Regions from separate parts of the Paenibacillus sp. XP01 genome, predicted to be linked through region 1. Evidence: riboswitches for the same ligand, from Rfam matches in the RefSeq annotation. Region 1 holds a riboswitch; each other region holds the start of a gene.
The links. A riboswitch is a leader RNA that binds a small molecule or an ion and turns the genes downstream of it on or off. The one in region 1 is predicted to bind thiamine pyrophosphate.
Positions count from the first base shown of each region.

Region 2: another riboswitch for thiamine pyrophosphate. It lies ahead of SNR34_RS02275 (ABC transporter substrate-binding protein); the one in region 1 lies ahead of thiC (phosphomethylpyrimidine synthase ThiC).
Region 3: another riboswitch for thiamine pyrophosphate. It lies ahead of thiM (hydroxyethylthiazole kinase); the one in region 1 lies ahead of thiC (phosphomethylpyrimidine synthase ThiC).

Region 1 is NZ_CP139481.1:761,864-767,499, forward strand. It holds gene SNR34_RS03590 (alpha/beta hydrolase) at 1-626, opposite strand, end outside; gene SNR34_RS03595 (IclR family transcriptional regulator) at 1,159-1,902, shown strand; TPP riboswitch at 2,030-2,143, shown strand; gene thiC (phosphomethylpyrimidine synthase ThiC) at 2,527-4,263, shown strand; gene SNR34_RS03605 (hypothetical protein) at 4,413-5,105, opposite strand; gene SNR34_RS03610 (hypothetical protein) at 5,200-5,367, opposite strand.
Region 2 is NZ_CP139481.1:472,450-478,085, forward strand. It holds gene SNR34_RS02255 (TatD family hydrolase) at 1-68, opposite strand, end outside; gene SNR34_RS02260 (ABC transporter ATP-binding protein) at 107-955, opposite strand; gene SNR34_RS02265 (ABC transporter permease) at 1,032-1,790, opposite strand; gene SNR34_RS02270 (MTH1187 family thiamine-binding protein) at 1,790-2,080, opposite strand; gene SNR34_RS02275 (ABC transporter substrate-binding protein) at 2,123-3,160, opposite strand; TPP riboswitch at 3,357-3,468, opposite strand; gene SNR34_RS02280 (VOC family protein) at 3,551-3,937, opposite strand; gene SNR34_RS02285 (DUF2798 domain-containing protein) at 4,143-4,631, shown strand; gene serS (serine--tRNA ligase) at 4,958-5,636, shown strand, end outside.
Region 3 is NZ_CP139481.1:986,003-991,638, forward strand. It holds gene SNR34_RS04510 (MerR family transcriptional regulator) at 40-786, opposite strand; gene thiE (thiamine phosphate synthase) at 1,026-1,691, opposite strand; gene thiD (bifunctional hydroxymethylpyrimidine kinase/phosphomethylpyrimidine kinase) at 1,691-2,503, opposite strand; gene thiM (hydroxyethylthiazole kinase) at 2,500-3,330, opposite strand; TPP riboswitch at 3,584-3,683, opposite strand; gene SNR34_RS04530 (radical SAM/SPASM domain-containing protein) at 3,902-4,777, shown strand; gene SNR34_RS04535 (pectate lyase) at 5,100-5,636, shown strand, end outside.

The DNA.
Region 1 (5,636 bases):
CTGTCCAATATCATGGCGTCGACGTCCTGGGTCAACAGCCCTGCCTGCAATGCCGTACCCGCTCCCATCGAAAATCCCCATACGACGATTTCCTGGGCGCCGCGCTGTTTGGCGAATTGGATCGCTCCGAGCAATTGCTTGGATTCCGCCTTGCCGCCCGTAGCGACGGCTTTGTTGACCTGGGAGGCAAAACCATAATCGAACATCACCACGTTGAACCCAAGCTGATGGGCATAATGCGCCAAATCGTACATGGGCACCCAGGTTTCCTCCCGGTTGGCTCCGTATCCATGGCTGAAGATGATCGTTTTGTTCACGTCGGCGTCGGCAGGAATGTACCAGCCTTGCATGATGCGGCTTCCGTCGACGGCCGGGAACGTGATGTCTTCGTATTTCATGTTTTTGGCCTGCATCGGATTGGAAAAGACGGGGGCTACCGTAGGGTTGGACAGCACCCAAGCGATGTAGCCGTGAAGCGCGATGAAGCAAAATAACAGAAAAAATACAACGGAGAGCAGCAACGCCACGATAATATGTTTAAGCCGGATCAGCCTCGGAGACAGCGAAGAGGGCAGATCGGAAACTTTCGTTTGCAGCGGGGCCTCGCTCTGGGATGTCGGAAACATACATGCCCCTCCTTTGTTGAATCGGCTAATTCTCACTGACGATCATTTTCTCCAAACCTGCCCGCCGCCGGATTACTGGGGCGCAGAGGAGGAAAGAGTCAGATTATGTCGACATGACAAGTTCGGTTCCGTGAAAAAAACAGAGTTGGACGGTTATACTTATACCATTCAGGCATAAGCGAAAATATGAATTCGCTTTCGGAAAGTTATTCCAATAGGAACGAGAAAATGTGGAAACGCTCGTTCTTTTCCTCTTTGTGATGGCGAATAGACTTTTTATTATCGTATGTTCCACCATAGCCAATGTCAATTCTTCAGGCGTATTTGTTACCTAATTGTTATATAGTTCTTTAGATGCATGGTTATTATTTCCTTTGAGTGCAAAATACAGGGGATGAAGTCTGATAACCTAGACCCCACGATACTTCTTCCGGTTCGAATTTAACGGGCATCGGTTTACAGATGGAATCGTTTCTCATATAATTTATGTAACCGAGTTTCATGTGATGAAACATGAGGAGGGCATTCTGCCATGGAGGACCGAAAGTTAACCGTCCGGGCTGTAGAACGGGCGCTGGATATATTATTGTGTTTTACGACCCGCAGCGATCTGGGATTGACCGAAATCGCCAGCCAGATCGGATTGCATAAGAGCACCGTGCATCGCCTCATGGCTACCCTGGAAGACCGGGGATTTGTGATCCGCGATGCGGCGACCGAGAAATACAGACTCGGCATTCGCATTTGGGAACTATCGGCGCATATGTCCCGGAGCGACGATCCCGCCATTTTGCTGCTGCCGGCGATGGAACGGCTGAGAGATCGGCTCGGGGAGACGGTAAGCTTGTATCTGCGCGACGGTGCCGAACGGATTCGGATACAGGCCGTACAGAGCGATCAGGCGATCCGCCGGGTGGCTCCCGTTGGCGCAAGACTGCCGTTGTCCGTAGGGGCTTCCAGCAAGGTGCTGATGGCTTTTGCAAGCGAGGAAGACCGGGAAGAACTGATGAACGGCCCGGAATGGCCCGTATTCATCGATCCGCAGGCGTATTTGGCGCAGATGGCGGATATTCGGACCGCCGGCTACGCCACAAGTTACGAAGAGCGCGAACCGGGGGCCGCGGCGGTGTCCGTGCCCATTATGGGCCGGGATGGCCGGATCGCAGCCGCGTTGTCCGTATCGGGGCCTGTCAGCCGCCTTTCCCAGGAGACGCTCCATGAGTATGCTCCGGTCCTGAAAGAAGCCGCCGCGCAGATGGGACTTATGCTGGCCTGATCCGAAACGGCATTTTGGAAAATAAGGTTGTTTTTCCGCCATGTTTAGGCTAATCTGTAATGGACAGCCCAAGACATGGGCTGACTGAACTGAATAGGACGCAGCGGCAAAGTTGCCGCTAGCCGTCAAACGTTACTGGGGGAGTCCGAATTGTCCGGACTGAGACGGAATCGCATGAGATTCCGGACCCTTAGCACCTGATCTGGATCATGCCAGCGTAGGGAAGTAATCGGCGAAACAACGACGAGCATCGTCAATATGCCTTGAGTGAAGCTCCCCTGTGGGTAGACTTGCCGTGGCACGTTTGGCGATGAAGGATAAAGCCGGTTCCCTGGGGGAACCGGCTTTTTTAATGCAGTATCCGAGAAATCATCGCATCTCCGTGGCGTTCCGACAAGGTGGAGATGTGTGATGCGGCGGCCATGGTTGCCATGTTCCCGCCCGCCCTGGAGCTGTATCCGTGCTTTTGAATTCGCCCGTGCTGTACTTCCTTCATGCTTGGCCTGATGAACAGGTGCGCAGAATGAGCAATGCCGGACCATACCATGAGGAGGAGAATGAGCGATGAGCACAGGACACGAAACAGCGGGACAGGAAAACCATCGGGATACGGAAAAAGAAAGCATGGGGCGGCTGCGGCCTTTTCCGGGCAGCCGCAAGGTATACATTCAGGGCTCGCGACCGGACCTGTTGGTCCCCGAACGCGAAATTGCCCTTCATGACACAAGCACTCCCCAAGGGGTGGAGCATAACGAACCGCTCCGCGTGTACGATACGAGCGGTCCGATGACCGATCCGGATTATGAGGTGGACATCCGGACGGGCCTGCCCGCGCTGCGCAGACAGTGGATTACGGAGCGCGAGGACGTAGAATCGTACGAAGGCCGGACGATTAAGCCGGAGGACAACGGCTTGAAGCCGGGCAGCACAAGAGCTGGAGCCGAGACGTATCCCGGCGTCACCGGGAAACCGCTGCGGGCACGGGAAGGGCGATGCGTGACGCAGATGCACTATGCACGGAGAGGCATCATTACGCCCGAGATGGAATTCGCGGCCATCCGCGAAGGCGTGGAGCCTGAATTCGTACGGCAGGAGCTGGCCAGCGGCCGAGCCATTTTGCCTTCCAATATCAATCATCCGGAGAGCGAACCGATGATGATCGGACGCCATTTCCACGTCAAAATCAATGCCAATATCGGCAATTCGGCCGTATCGTCTTCCATTGAGGAAGAGGTCGAGAAGATGACCTGGGCCGTCCGTTGGGGAGCGGATACGGTGATGGATCTGTCCACGGGCAAAGACATTCACACCACCCGCGAATGGATCATTCGCAATTCGCCGGTACCGATCGGCACGGTGCCGCTCTATCAGGCATTGGAAAAGGTCGGAGGGGAGGCGGAGGCGCTGACGTGGGAGCTGTACCGCGACACGCTGATCGAGCAGGCCGAGCAGGGCGTGGACTACTTTACGATTCATGCGGGCGTGCTGCTCCGCTATATTCCGATGACTGCCAAACGGATGACGGGCATCGTGTCACGGGGCGGATCGATCATGGCGGCCTGGTGTCTGGCGCATCATCAGGAAAATTTCCTGTACACCCATTTCGAAGAAATCTGCGAGATCATGAAGCGGTATGACGTCGCCTTTTCGCTGGGAGACGGCCTTCGCCCGGGCAGCATTTATGATGCCAATGACGAAGCGCAGATGGCGGAACTCGCGACGCTGGGGGAATTGACCCAGATCGCCTGGAAGCATGACGTGCAGGTGATGATTGAGGGTCCCGGACACGTGCCGATGCACAAAATCAAGGAAAACGTGGACTTGCAAATGGAGATTTGCCAGGAAGCGCCGTTCTACACGCTCGGCCCGCTGACCACGGACATTGCGCCGGGGTACGACCATATTACGTCGGCCATCGGGGCGGCCATGATCGGCTGGTTCGGCACATCCATGCTCTGTTACGTTACGCCGAAGGAACATCTCGGCTTGCCGAACAAGGACGATGTGCGCGAAGGCGTCATCGCCTACAAAATCGCGGCCCATGCCGCCGATCTGGCCAAAGGCCATCCGCGTGCGCAGCGCCGGGACGACGCGCTGTCCAAAGCCCGCTTCGAATTCCGCTGGCGCGACCAGTTCAACCTGTCGCTCGACCCTGAACGGGCCATGTCCTACCACGACGAAACACTGCCTGCCGAAGGAGCGAAGCAGGCGCATTTCTGTTCGATGTGCGGACCGAAGTTCTGCAGCATGCGCATTACGCAGGATATCCGTGCATTTGCCGCGGAGAAGGGATTGTCGGAACAAGAGGCGGTTGCCGCAGGCATGCAGGAAAAAGCCGAAGAATACCGGATGCGCTCATAATGCCGGCCTTCTTGGGCGGTTGTCCGCGAATCCGTTAAATTGGCGTTATTGTCTGTCCGCAACAAAACGGACAGGAGGAGAAGCCAAACAGCAAAAAGCAGTTCATCTCCCTATCTTGGGGAATGAACTGCTTTTTTGCATGTCATGCATCACAAGCCGGACTTTAGCTGCATATTCAATTCCCGTTGCAAATACGGTGCCAGAACGGAAAGGGGACTGTGCACGGTTATGCCGCTAGCCATCGTTACCCGTGCTGCCGCCGGAGCCATGGACAACTGGGCGGCAATCGGCGTCCAACCCGAATATCGTTCGGCATGCCGCATCAATCCCGCCTGAACGGCTGCCGCATAACCTTCGCGGTCACCGCGCATAATCAGCTCGAACGTGCCTGGCAGCAATACGCTCTTGGCTTGAAGGGCATGATTTGACGCGTGATGTTCCTCCTCCGGCTGTAAATGGCGCAAAAAGCGGTCCATCGTTCCTTGGACGGTGGCTGGGTTGGTGAAGGCGAGCAAATAGGGCTTCGGCTGGCGCTGCATCATCGATAACAAGGGATCGTCGATGCCGATCACGGGAATGGAAGCGGGCAGGGGCTCCTGTTCCAGAACGGCCGTGAAGAGCGTGCAGGTGACGAGAATGGCATCGGCATGGCATCGGGCGATCCATTCCATCGTGCTGGCTACTTTGTCGCGGACGGTGTTTTCGGTGAAGTCTGCGTCGCTTTTGATCCGGTCTAGTCCCGGATCGACGTAGTGCACCAGTTCGACGTCATAGGCAGCCAGTGCCTCTTCGATGAGTGCAATGTTGGAATAATGGGCATGAAAGCAAGCGATGGTCATCATGAGGCATTCCCCTTTAGGATTGTTGCGGGAACCGTGTGAAGGAGCCGCGAACGTTTTAGCCCATTATAGAAACAGGGAGGGGGAATGTACAGCATTATCGCATGGATGGGGAGGCATTCTTTTTGGCCATTTTTTGCTGCAAAATGTCGTGGAAGGTCAACTCTTGGGTATCCCGGTTTTCTTTTTTCGGAGCGTTGACCGCTGCATTTCGCGGATACTGGTGATGGTATGGGATCATTTGCTGAATAGGCATGCGGATCATTCGGGTTCCTCCTTTTTGAGAACAGGTTATATGTAATATAAATATGATGATTTCAGAGCATGTTGATTGTTGTTTGCAAAATAGGCATATATGACTTGTTAGATGAAACAAGGGTGTGTAATGAACCTTTCCAAATCGGAATGTAGTGATTTTAACCCGATTTTCGAAATTGTAAACATTTTTAGCGATATTCAGGAGTAAAGGACCGTATATTAGGGGCGGTATATGGGAGCATGGGGCGGGGGGGTGTGCGGATAGTCCCGATCAAG
Region 2 (5,636 bases), 290 kb from region 1:
TCGGCCGGGGTGTATTGATCCAGATGAAGATGGGCATCGATGAAGGGGACATGGGTTGGCATTTTCATGGAGAGACGCTCCTTCTGCATGATTTAAGCCCGCTATCTCAGGATAGGCGGGCCTTCTTTTGTTCTTGCTTCATCCACTCGGAGATTTGCCGTTTGCGCTCCAGGAATGCCGGCAGATCGGCGATCGTTTCTTGACGGGGCCGTTCAAAAGGAACATGGACTTCGTGCATCACCGTTGCAGGCCGATTCGAGAGCACGTAGACGCGATCGGCGAGCAGCAGCGCTTCTTCGATATTATGGGTGATGAGCAGCACCGAGCGGCGGTTCAGCTCCCATATGTCGAGCAGCCAGCGCTGCATGTCGCTGCGCGTCAAGGCGTCGAGCGCGCTGAACGGCTCGTCGAGCAGCATCAGCTCCTGGGGACTGAGCAGCGCCCGCAGGAACGCGGCGCGCTGCTGCATTCCGCCGGACAGCATGTGCGGGTATGCCTGCTCGAAGCCGCCGAGGCCGACGCTCTCCAGCCATTGGCGCGCTTCGGCAAGCGCGGTTTGCCGCGGCTGGGCCGATGGAGACACTTCGCCCGCAAGCAGCACGTTCTCTTCGATGGTGCGCCACGGGAAGAGCGCAGGTTGCTGCGGCATGTAGCTGATCTTGCCGCGCTGGCCGGTCACGTTCTCGCCGTTCATCCAGATCTCTCCCTGCTGCGGCTTCAGCAGCCCGCCGATGATATGGAACAGGGTGCTTTTGCCGCAGCCGGACGGTCCGACGAGTGCCACGAATTCGCCTTGCCCCACAGTCAGGGAAATATCGTTAAGCACCGGCAGCTTGCTTCGCCGCTCGCGGAAGGAGGCGTGCACATTCCTGACGTTGAGCGCAGGCGCCGTTGCCGATGCCGATGTCGGTGCCGTGCCGTCAGAGTGAGCTGCACCCGTTTCGCTTGCCTGCATAGCTGGGGCAGCCGCTGGTGTTGCCGGAGAACCGGTATGATTCATGTCGTATTCACTTCCTTGGTTCAATGTCGGGTTAGCGCTTCTGCGGCCGCCATTTAACGAGCAGCTTCTCCAGCAAGGCAATGAGCAGGAAGAGCAGCAGGCTCAGCGCCACGATGATCATGATGGCGACGAATAATCGATCTGTCCGGTAAGCGGACTTCTGCAGCATCATGTAATAACCGATGCCCTTGTCGGCGCCGATCCATTCTGCGATGATGGCGCCCATAACGCTGTATGTGGCGGCAATCTTCACGCCGGAGAAGATGGAGGGCAGCGCATGCGGCAGCTCCAGCTTCCAGAAGATGTGGCGGCGCGATGCACCGGCCATGCGCATGTAATTCATCATGGCCGCATCCGTGCGGGTTAACCCGTCCATGGCCGCTACGGCGACCGGGAAGAAACAGACGAGAACGATCGTGATCAGCTTGGGCAGCAGCCCGAAGCCGAACCAGATCAGCAGGAGCGGAGCCAGCGCGATGGTGGGTATGTTTTGACTTAAAATAAGCAAAGGGTATAACGCCTGTTTGAGCAAAGGAATAAGATGCAGCACCATCGCGATCAGCAATCCGACGGCCGTGCCGGCAGCGAAGCCGATCAGGGTAAGCTGGATGGTAGCCCAAGCATGCATGCCGAGGCGATCGGCTTGAGATGCCGCTTCGCGGGCGATGTCCGAGGGTGCGGGAAGCATCCACTTTTCAATATGGAACAGGGATACGGCTCCCTGCCATAACGCGATAAAGAGAATAACCGCCACGAAGGGCGGCCATACGCTTTTCCAGTATGAATTCATTAGCGATATTTCTCCGTGAGGGCATCCATGCTGAACCCGTCAGGGCTATGGGCAATTTTGATCTGGGAAATGATGCTTGGGCTGCCGGCCTCCACGAGTGCTTCGTGCATTTTGCGCACGATCTGCAGCAGCTCCTCAAGTTCGCCTTCCATGGTCGTTTCCAGCGGGTTTACTTGATATTTGACGCCGGATTGTTGAATGACTTCGATCGCGCGATCGACGTAAGGATAAGAGTTTTCGCCGTTCGGCGTTTTGGGAATCACTTGTATGCTAAGCAGTGTGCTGGCCATGTCCATTCACGGCTCCTTCCGATTTCGTTATATAGTTGCTCGTTATTGTGGTAAAAATTCGTTCGTATACGCTTTGGAAACGTCGACTTGCTGGTCGAGCAGTTTTTTGCTGAACATCCAGTCCGCGTAATTTTGCCAAACTTCCTGTTTCTGTTCGCCCCAACGTGCGGCATCGTCCTGATATTTCGGGCTGAGCCACTTCTGGCTGGCGAGTACTAAATCCTTGTCGAGGTCCGGAACGGCCTTCAGCAAAATGTTGGCAGCCTCCTCCGGGTGATCGATCGCATATTGATATCCTTCGGATGTCGCTTTCATGAACGCTTTAACCAGCTCCGGATCATTCTGAATCGTCGTTTCGTTGGTTACGAGCACAGGCGTGTAATAGTCGAGCGCTTCGGAGTAATCCTTGACGTACAGCATGTCGATCGGTTCATTCCGCAGTTGTGCTTCAATCCCGGTCCACGCATAGAAGATCCAGGCAAAGTCGATGTCGCGTTTCACGGCAGTGAAGAAATCGGCATCGCCCATATTGATGTTTTTCACCTTGGAGACGTCGGCGCCTTCGCCTTCCATAATCGATTGCATGACGGCTTCTTCTACCGGAGAGCCCCAGCCTCCATAAGATTTGCCTTCAAAGTCTTTGGGCGATTTGATATTCCGGTCCACCGGAGCGGCAAAGCCGGACGTGTTGTGCTGAATGACCGCGGCGATGGATACGAGCGGTACGTTTTGCGTGCGTGCTTGGGTTACGCTCTCCTGGTAACTGACGCCAAAAGGGACCTCGTTCGAGGCTACCATCGTGTCCGCTCCGCCTGCGCCAGGCTGCACGATTTCGACGTTAAGTCCCTCGGCTTTGTAAAAGCCTTGATCCACCGCAGCGTACAGGCCGGTATGGTTCGTATTCGGCGTCCAATCGAGCACCACCTTAACGTCTTTCAGTGCGGCATTGCCGCCTTCGCTTGCCTTTTCCGTGCTGCTGCCGTTCTCGCCGGCAGGTGCCGCTTCCTTGCCGCCGCATGCGGCAACGGTTACGAGGGTGATGCACAAGAGCATCAGGCCCATCATTTTGCGCCATTTCATTTCTTTTTCTCTCCTTCATATTGTCCGGCCATCGGCACGGGTACTCCTTGGCTTCATGTCCACAACATCTGATTAAGAATGCCATATCAGGGGAATTGCATCGCGGTCCACACGTTCTGATATTAACAAAAAAGCGTCCCGTTATTCGGGACGCATGCAGGCGTTAGAGAATGGCCACCAGCCTTGGGGCTGTGCCTTGGTCAATATACTCCGATTCCTACGCTGGCATGATCCAGATCAGGTCTAAGGGTCAGTATCTTATGGGATACACTCTCAGCCGGCCAATTCCGACACCCCTGGGAAGCTATGAAGTTACGGGCGTTGCTATCACAGTAATTATAGGCAAGAGTCCGGATTGTGTCCAGTAAGGAATTGGAGGGACGACCGGGATTACCGTTGGAAAAATTCAATCCATTCTTTTTCAGGTCCATAGATGAAGAAGTAACGATATCCGTTCGGCAAGGTTACAATCTCCCCATCGATGAACTCTGCATCCGTTGCCTGAATGCGCCGGTATTCCGCTTCGATGTCCTCCACATGGATGGCAAAGTGGTGCACCGTTCCTTCGGATGGCAGCTTGTCGCTATACCCCTGAATCAGCTCGATCTCGGTCTCGTCGCTCCCGTTAAAACCGAGAAATGCCAGCTGAATGACACCGTTGGTGTGAGTCAACCGTCCCTTCAGTTCCAGACCGACAATCTCGGTATAGAAGCGGAGCGTTGTTTCCAGATCGCGAACGGAGATTCCGACGTGGTCGACGCGTTTTTGAAAAGCCATATGAACATACCTCCCGGGGCAGATAATTCGCCATTAGCATTTTAGAAATAGAATAGATGTGGAAATCCAAGCTGTCAAGTTGGAATTAGAGCGGCAATTGAACGCGCTTACGTAAAAAATAAAGATTTAAATTTTAAAAGTTCACAATTTGTTCACTTATGAAGGGCATAACGTGATCACTATAATGATCAAATGAACAGAAAGGATGAGTACATTGCCAACAACGAAAAGAGAACAAGTGGTGTTCGGATTAATGATGTGCTTCGGCATGGTCACGATCATGCTGTTGTTTAATCTGTATAACAGCGGAATGATCGGGAAATTGTCTTTGATGGAGATTCTGCTGCAGTTTGTGATCTGTTTTGTGGTCGCTTTTGCGGTTGAATCGATATTGATAGGTCCTGTGGCGAAAAAAGTAGCGTTTTCCCTGCCGTTCGACAAGTCGAACAAATTGGTGGCCGTGTTGACGCTCTCGTTTTTTATGGTGGTCGGCATGGTGTTGGTCATGTCTTTCTATGGTGTAATGACATCCTACCTCACCAATGGACTTGGAGGTCGTTCCATCCTGCGAAGCTATGGTTCGGCGATCGGCCATAACTTCTTGCTGGCACTTCCGGCACAGCTTCTGGTGGTGGGGCCGATCGTTCGGGCTGTATTTGGCAATGTGGTGGCCAGAAGCAAAGTCAGCGCTTGACCGATCTGTCTTATTTCCTGGGCAATGGTCGTTTGAAAACATAATGAATGAAGCTCTTGCGAATGGGGGAGCATTTCATATATAATCATTGTCAACAATTGCAGATCGGAACTATGCCGTTGAAGAGCATCCAACTCGGAGGCGTTTTCGCCAGGGGAGCGAACCCATTCCCCAAGTTAACCGGAACCGCCCGTTACCGCGGACCAAGAGGCTGGACACAGGATTACCTGTCCCGGCAAGTTGGGTGGCACCGCGAGCAGAGCGCTCCTCGTCCCAAGGGATGAGGGCGCTCTTTGCATTTTTATAGCCCAAAGGAGACGGTGTACATGTTGGATATGAAATGGATTCGTGCGCATGCGGATGAGGTTCAGGCGGCCGCGGACGGCAAAAAAATCAAGGTTTCGGTTCGCGAGCTGCTTACCCTGGACGAGGAAAGAAGAAGGCTTTTGCAGGAAACGGAGGAAGGGCGCCGCTTGCGGAACGCCTGGTCGGCAGAGATTGGCAAGCTGATGCAGGCTGGAGATCGGGCACAGGCGGAAGAGCTGCGGACACGCGTAAAGGAGCTTAACGACAAGCTCCAGCAGAATGAGACCAAGCTTGCCGACGTGCAGGAGGAGGTAACGAGACTGCAGTGGCTGGTACCGAACGTGGTGTCGCCGGATACGCCGGCAGGAGCATCGGATGAAGATAACGTTGAAGTGCGGCGTGTCGGTGAGATTACGAAATTCGATTACGATGCGAAGGATCATGTTGAGCTGGGTGAAATGCATGACATGATCGACATTGCCCGAGGCGTAAAAATCGGCGGCACTCGCAGTTATGTATTGAAAGCGGCAGGTTTGCTTTTGCATCGGGCCGTACAACAGTTAGCCCTCGACCTATTATTGAAGAAAGGCTTCACGCCGATGGAAGTGCCGCTGATGGTGAGGGAGGAAGCGCTGGTTAATACGGGCTTCTTCCCCACAGGGCGGGATCAGGTATATGAGCTTGAGGGCGAGAACAAAT
Region 3 (5,636 bases), 220 kb from region 1:
CAGACTGTGGTACAGGTTGTAGGCCAGTAGGTTGGATGCCTATGGAGTCACCCGGTCGGCATACGCGGCCATCGCGTCACGCATAAATACGGCCAGCCCTTCGCCGAATTTGTCGATATTGCGGGTAAAACGCTCGTCGTCCACGTACATTTGTCCCAATCCGCGGAAAGCCTCCGGCGAATAACTTCCCATTTCGTTCAGGAAATCGTACCAAGCGGCAATCGCGGTTTGTGCTTCCTCGGAAGAAGGTGACAGATGGCGCAATGCTGCGAGGTTGCGGTAAATTTCATTCATTCGCTCGCCCAGAGCCTGCTGCTCTTGCGGAGACTGTTGTCCCAAGCGGGCATGCGCCTGGTCTACTGCTTCATTTCCCCAGCGCTGCCGGGCCTCCTGTTCATATGGGTTCCGGCTGAAATCAAAGCCTTCGAATTGTTCTTTGGCCGTCATGTGAATCTCTCCTTTCCAGTGTTGAACGGTTTTATCGATCGTGGCAATCATACGATCGATCCGGTCCCGTCTTTCCAGTAAAATGCGGCGGTGCATGTGAAACGCTTCCTCCCGATCGAAGGAAGGGTCGCTCAGGATATCCTTGATTTCTTTTAAAGAAAAGTCGAGCTCCTTGAAAAACAAAATTTGCTGCAGCTTTTCCAGATTGGCGTCCGAGTACAGACGATATCCGGATGAAGTGGTTTCGTCCGGAGTCAGCAGCCCGATCTCGTCATAGTGATGCAGCGTGCGCACGCTGATTCCGACGAGCTCGGAGACCTCCTTTACTTTCATGGCCATGAAATCCAACCTCCTTACACCACCGATTGTACAGGGTCACGTTACGTGAGAGTCAACAGGGAAAAAAATGTTCCAGCGAAGCATTTTCAGCCATAAATTTTGGTTTATGGGTGTATCGCCGAAGCATTCGCGGTGAGCAGCCGCGCCAAACCGAAAGCAAGCTTGAGTGTATAACCCGGCAATCACTCGGACCTTGGTGCGCGGGGCCTCATGATGTATGGGGATGCGCGTGTGCGCGGCTATGCCTGCATCCCGCGCACCACAGCCGCCAGCTCCGCAGCGGCTGCGCGCACGTCGGCCGCGCCTGCGACGGCGGAGATGACGGCCACGCCGTCAGCCCCCGCCGCCATGACGGCGGCCGCGGTATCGGCTGCAATGCCGCCGATACCGACCAGCGGAACCGCGATGCCTGCGGCGCGCAGTTCCGCAATCCCGGCGGGGCCCAGCACGGCGTGGGCATCCGCCTTCGAGCGCGTCGGATACATCGGCCCGACGCCAAGGTAGTCGGCGCCCGCCTGCACGGCACGGCGCGCCTCGGTCACGGAGTGGGCGGATACGCCAAGCATCCGCCCGGGTCCGATGCGGGCGCGCACCAGCGCCGCGTCCGCATCGTCCTGGCCGACGTGCACGCCGTCGGCCTGCAGGGCCACGGCCAGCTCCACGTCATCGTTCACGATGAACGGGATGCCATGCTGGCCGCACACCTCGCGCAGGCGCTCCGCAAGCGCGATGCGCGCCGTGCCCGTCAGGGCGCCAGTTCCTTTCTCGCGGAACTGGAACAGCGTGATGCCGCCAGCAATAGCCTGGCGCAGCACCTCAACCGGGTCATGGGTCGCATTCACACTGCCCATGACCAGATACAGCCGCATGGCGCGGCGCACCCTTTCCATGTCCAATCGTTCCATTACAACGCACCCCGCAATCTGCGCCCATACGCAAAATGGTTCGTCGGCCCGTGGCCTGCACCGATGCCGAGCTCATCCTCAATCGCCGCCTGTATGAAAGCACGAGCCGTTTCCACCGCTTCAGGCACCGCCGATCCTTTCGCCAATTCAGCCGCAATCGCCGCCGAGAAAGTGCAGCCCGTACCATGGGTATGACGCGTCAGAACGCGTGGGTTCTCGAAATAATGAAAGGAATGTCCATCATACAGCACATCCACGACGGAGCCGTGATCGCCTGCATGGCCGCCTTTGATCAAGACGTAGGCAGAGCCCATCTGCACGATGCGCCGTGCCGCTTCTTCCCGCGAAGCCAAACCGCCAATGGACATGCCTGCGAGCAGCTCGGCCTCCGGAATGTTGGGCGTGGTTACCAACGCAAGCGGCAACAAATCCGAAATGAGCGTCTGCACCGCTTGCTGCTGGAGCAGGGGGGCACCGCCCTTGGCGACCATGACCGGATCGATGACCAGTTTGGGCCAGCGATACGTCCGGCATTTTTCCGCGACAATCCGGATCAGGTCCGCGCTGAACAACATGCCGGTCTTGACGGCGCCTGGATAGAGGTCGGTTCCGATCGAGTCGAGCTGCGCGGCCACGCCTTCGTTCGGAACAGCGAAAACACCTTGTACACCGAGGGTGTTCTGCGCAGTGATGGCGGTGATTACACTCATGCCGTACACGCCGAGCTCCTGAAAAGTTTTCAGGTCGGCTTGAATGCCCGCGCCGCCGCCGCTGTCCGAACCGGCAATCGTGAGAGCTTGCGGGGTCGTCATCGTGCACCTCCGGCAGCTTGCCGAATTTGCGACCGTTCTGTCACCAGTGCCGGCGTGACTTGTGCCAGTTGGTTCAGCAGCTCGATTTGGAAGCTGCCGGGACCTTGTTGTGCCGTTCGTTCTGCCGCTTGTTCGGCGGCTATGCCGTAGAAGGCCAGCGCTTCGGCAATGCTGTCTAATCGTTCGCGCCCAGGCTCCGCAATCGCGGCAAACGCCCCGATGACCGAACTCAGCAGGCACCCGGCTCCGGTGACACGGGTGAGCAGGGCATGACCATTGCCGATCACGTAAGTGGTTTCGCCGTCGGACACCACGTCTTCCTGACCGGTTACGGCTGCGATGCAGCCGAGCTGCTTAGCGGCCCGCTCCGCAATGTGGATGCGGTCGCCTTTACCATGTCCTGCATCCACGCCTTTAATCTCCCAGTTCTCCCCGATGACGTTGGCCACCTCGGCGACATTGCCGCGCAGCACGGTTAGCTGCAGTTCATGAACAAGCTTGCGTGCCGTTTCGGTGCGATAGGCCGTGGCTCCTGCGCCAACCGGGTCGAACACGACGGGCACGCTGTGGGTATTGGCTGCGCGTCCGGCAAGACGAATCGACGTCACGACGTCCTCATTCAACGTACCGATGTTAAGCACGACGGCTCCGGCCATTTTGGCAACGTCGGCGACCTCTTCATGAGCGTACGCCATGAAAGGAGAGGCGCCCAATGCAAGCAGGCCGTTGGCGGTAAAAGGGGCTACGACAATGTTGGTAATGTTATGGACCAACGGATTTTGGGTACGAACGCGTTCCAAATAGGACATATGTGAATGCCTCCTCATCAAGAATAGGTATTTCTGCGCGCTGGTTTCCGGATCGCAGGAAGATCAGTGAAGGGATGACTGGAAATAAATTCTGTCGCGGTGTGTTCGGCAACAACGATCGCATTGCGCGTTCTGGCATCTGCCCAATCGCCCGATGCGCCCCGTGACAAACAAAGCCCCTCCCATTTCCAAGGAAACGGGAGGGGCTTTTCAACGCAAATAGGGATACATGTCTTACGCAAGCCATACCCCTTGCATAATGTATTAATTGGTAAAGTCCGCTCCACTTCCCTACGCTGGTATGATCCAGATCAGGTTCAAAGGGTCCGAAAATCATTCGTCTCAGCCGTGAGGCTCCCCTAGTGACTGTTTGCAGCTTATGCAGTTGTGCATTCAGCATACCTCACAAGTGAGGATGGTGTAAATAGGACCCGGAGGGGCGAGATCCTTTCCCGCTGGAGCTGGAGAAATCCGTAAGTCGATTTACCTTGCTTGCGGAACCCGATATAATAATAAAGGCGCATTTTGGCCGCATCACGAATGAAGTCGGGAAGGGACTCATCCCCCTGACTGGAATGGGGACCACGCATTGAAAACGTTCAAAAAGGTTTATATAGAGATCACGAGCATTTGCAACCTGGCCTGCAGCTTCTGTCCGCAGACGAAGCGAGCCAAAGGATTTATTGATCCGGAAACGTTCAGCATGGTGCTGGATCAGATCAAGCCGCATTCAAGTTACATCTATCTGCATGTCAAAGGCGAACCGCTGCTTCATCCCAAAATCGATTTGCTGCTGGACATCGCCCATGAGAAGGGTTTCAAAGTGAATATTACGACGAACGGAACGTTGCTGCCGAAGACGAGACACAAGCTGCTCGGCAAGCCGGCGCTGCGCCAGATGAACTTTTCCCTGCACAGTTTCGACGGGCATGAGGGCTCCAAAGATCGCGAAGGGTACCTGAGCAACATCTTTTCGTTTGTGCATGAAGCGACGAAGCATAACGTCATCGTGTCGTTCAGATTGTGGAATTTGACGCAGGACAATTTCACGAATGCCCAGAAGCAGCGCAACCGCGAAACGCTCGATCACTTGGAGCGAGAATTTAATCTGGATTATAAAATCGAGGAAAAGGTCGTACCGGGCAGCGGCGTCAAAATCGCGCCGAACGTGTACCTGAACCAGGACCATGAATTTCAGTGGCCAAGCCTGGATGCGCCGGAGGATGACGGTAAAGGATTTTGCCATGCGTTGCGCACGCAAGCCGCGGTGCTTGTGGATGGAACGGTGGTTCCGTGCTGCCTGGACGGCGAAGGCGTCATTAATTTGGGGAACGTGCATGAACGTTCCTTCTCGGAGATTGTGGAAGGCGAGCGCGCCAACAATCTGTTCTATGGTTTTTCGAGACGCGAAGCGGTGGAGGAGCTTTGCCGCAAATGCGGATACCGCCAGCGGTTCGGTGCGTAGGATTGGATTTTGAATAAAAAGACGGGGACGGCTTGATTTCAAGTCGGCCCTTGTTGTCTTTCATCTGAAGGAAAATAAGGTAATTCCAGCACACCGAGAGTTAACAACGGCAGATGCGATGTTCGGAACGGGTACGGATAGGTCTCATTTTCTCAGAGCTGGCGTGAATGTCGGAGAGATGTGAACTACGGATTATTCTTGGAACGTTCCTTTCCTGATAGGATGAGGTTGCGGCCAGGACAAGCGGAGCTGTGCATCTGCGAGGCTTGCCGACAAACCGCCCGTAATGGCGGAAAATCCGATCGCCAAGGAGGAATTCATGATGAAAAAAATGTTGACCGTACTTTTGTCCGCCGGTTTGGTTGCCTCATTGTTTGCTGTGATTCCCGCAGCGGCAGCGCCCGAAATCGTCAAAACGACGATTATCGTCAAAAAGGGCGAAACGTACGACGGCAAGGGGAAAAGCGTGGCTGCCGATCCGAACACGTTGGGAGACGGAAGCCAGGCTGAGAACCAGAAGCCCATTTTCAGGCTTGAAGCAGGCGCAACCTTGAAAAACGTAGTCATTGAAGCTCCTGCTGCCGACGGCGTTCATTGTTATGGCAGCTGCAATATCGAAAACGTGACCTGGAAGGATGTCGGCGAGGACGCGCTAACCCTGAAATCCTCCGGCACCGTTAACATAACGGGCGGAGCGGCGTATAAGGCGTACGACAAAGTATTTCAGATGAATGCCTCGGGAACGATCAACATCAAAAATTTCAGGGCAGACGACATCGGCAAACTGGTGCGCCAAAACGGAGGCACCTCTTATCAGGTTACGATGAATGTGGACAACTCCAACATCTCCAACGTCAAG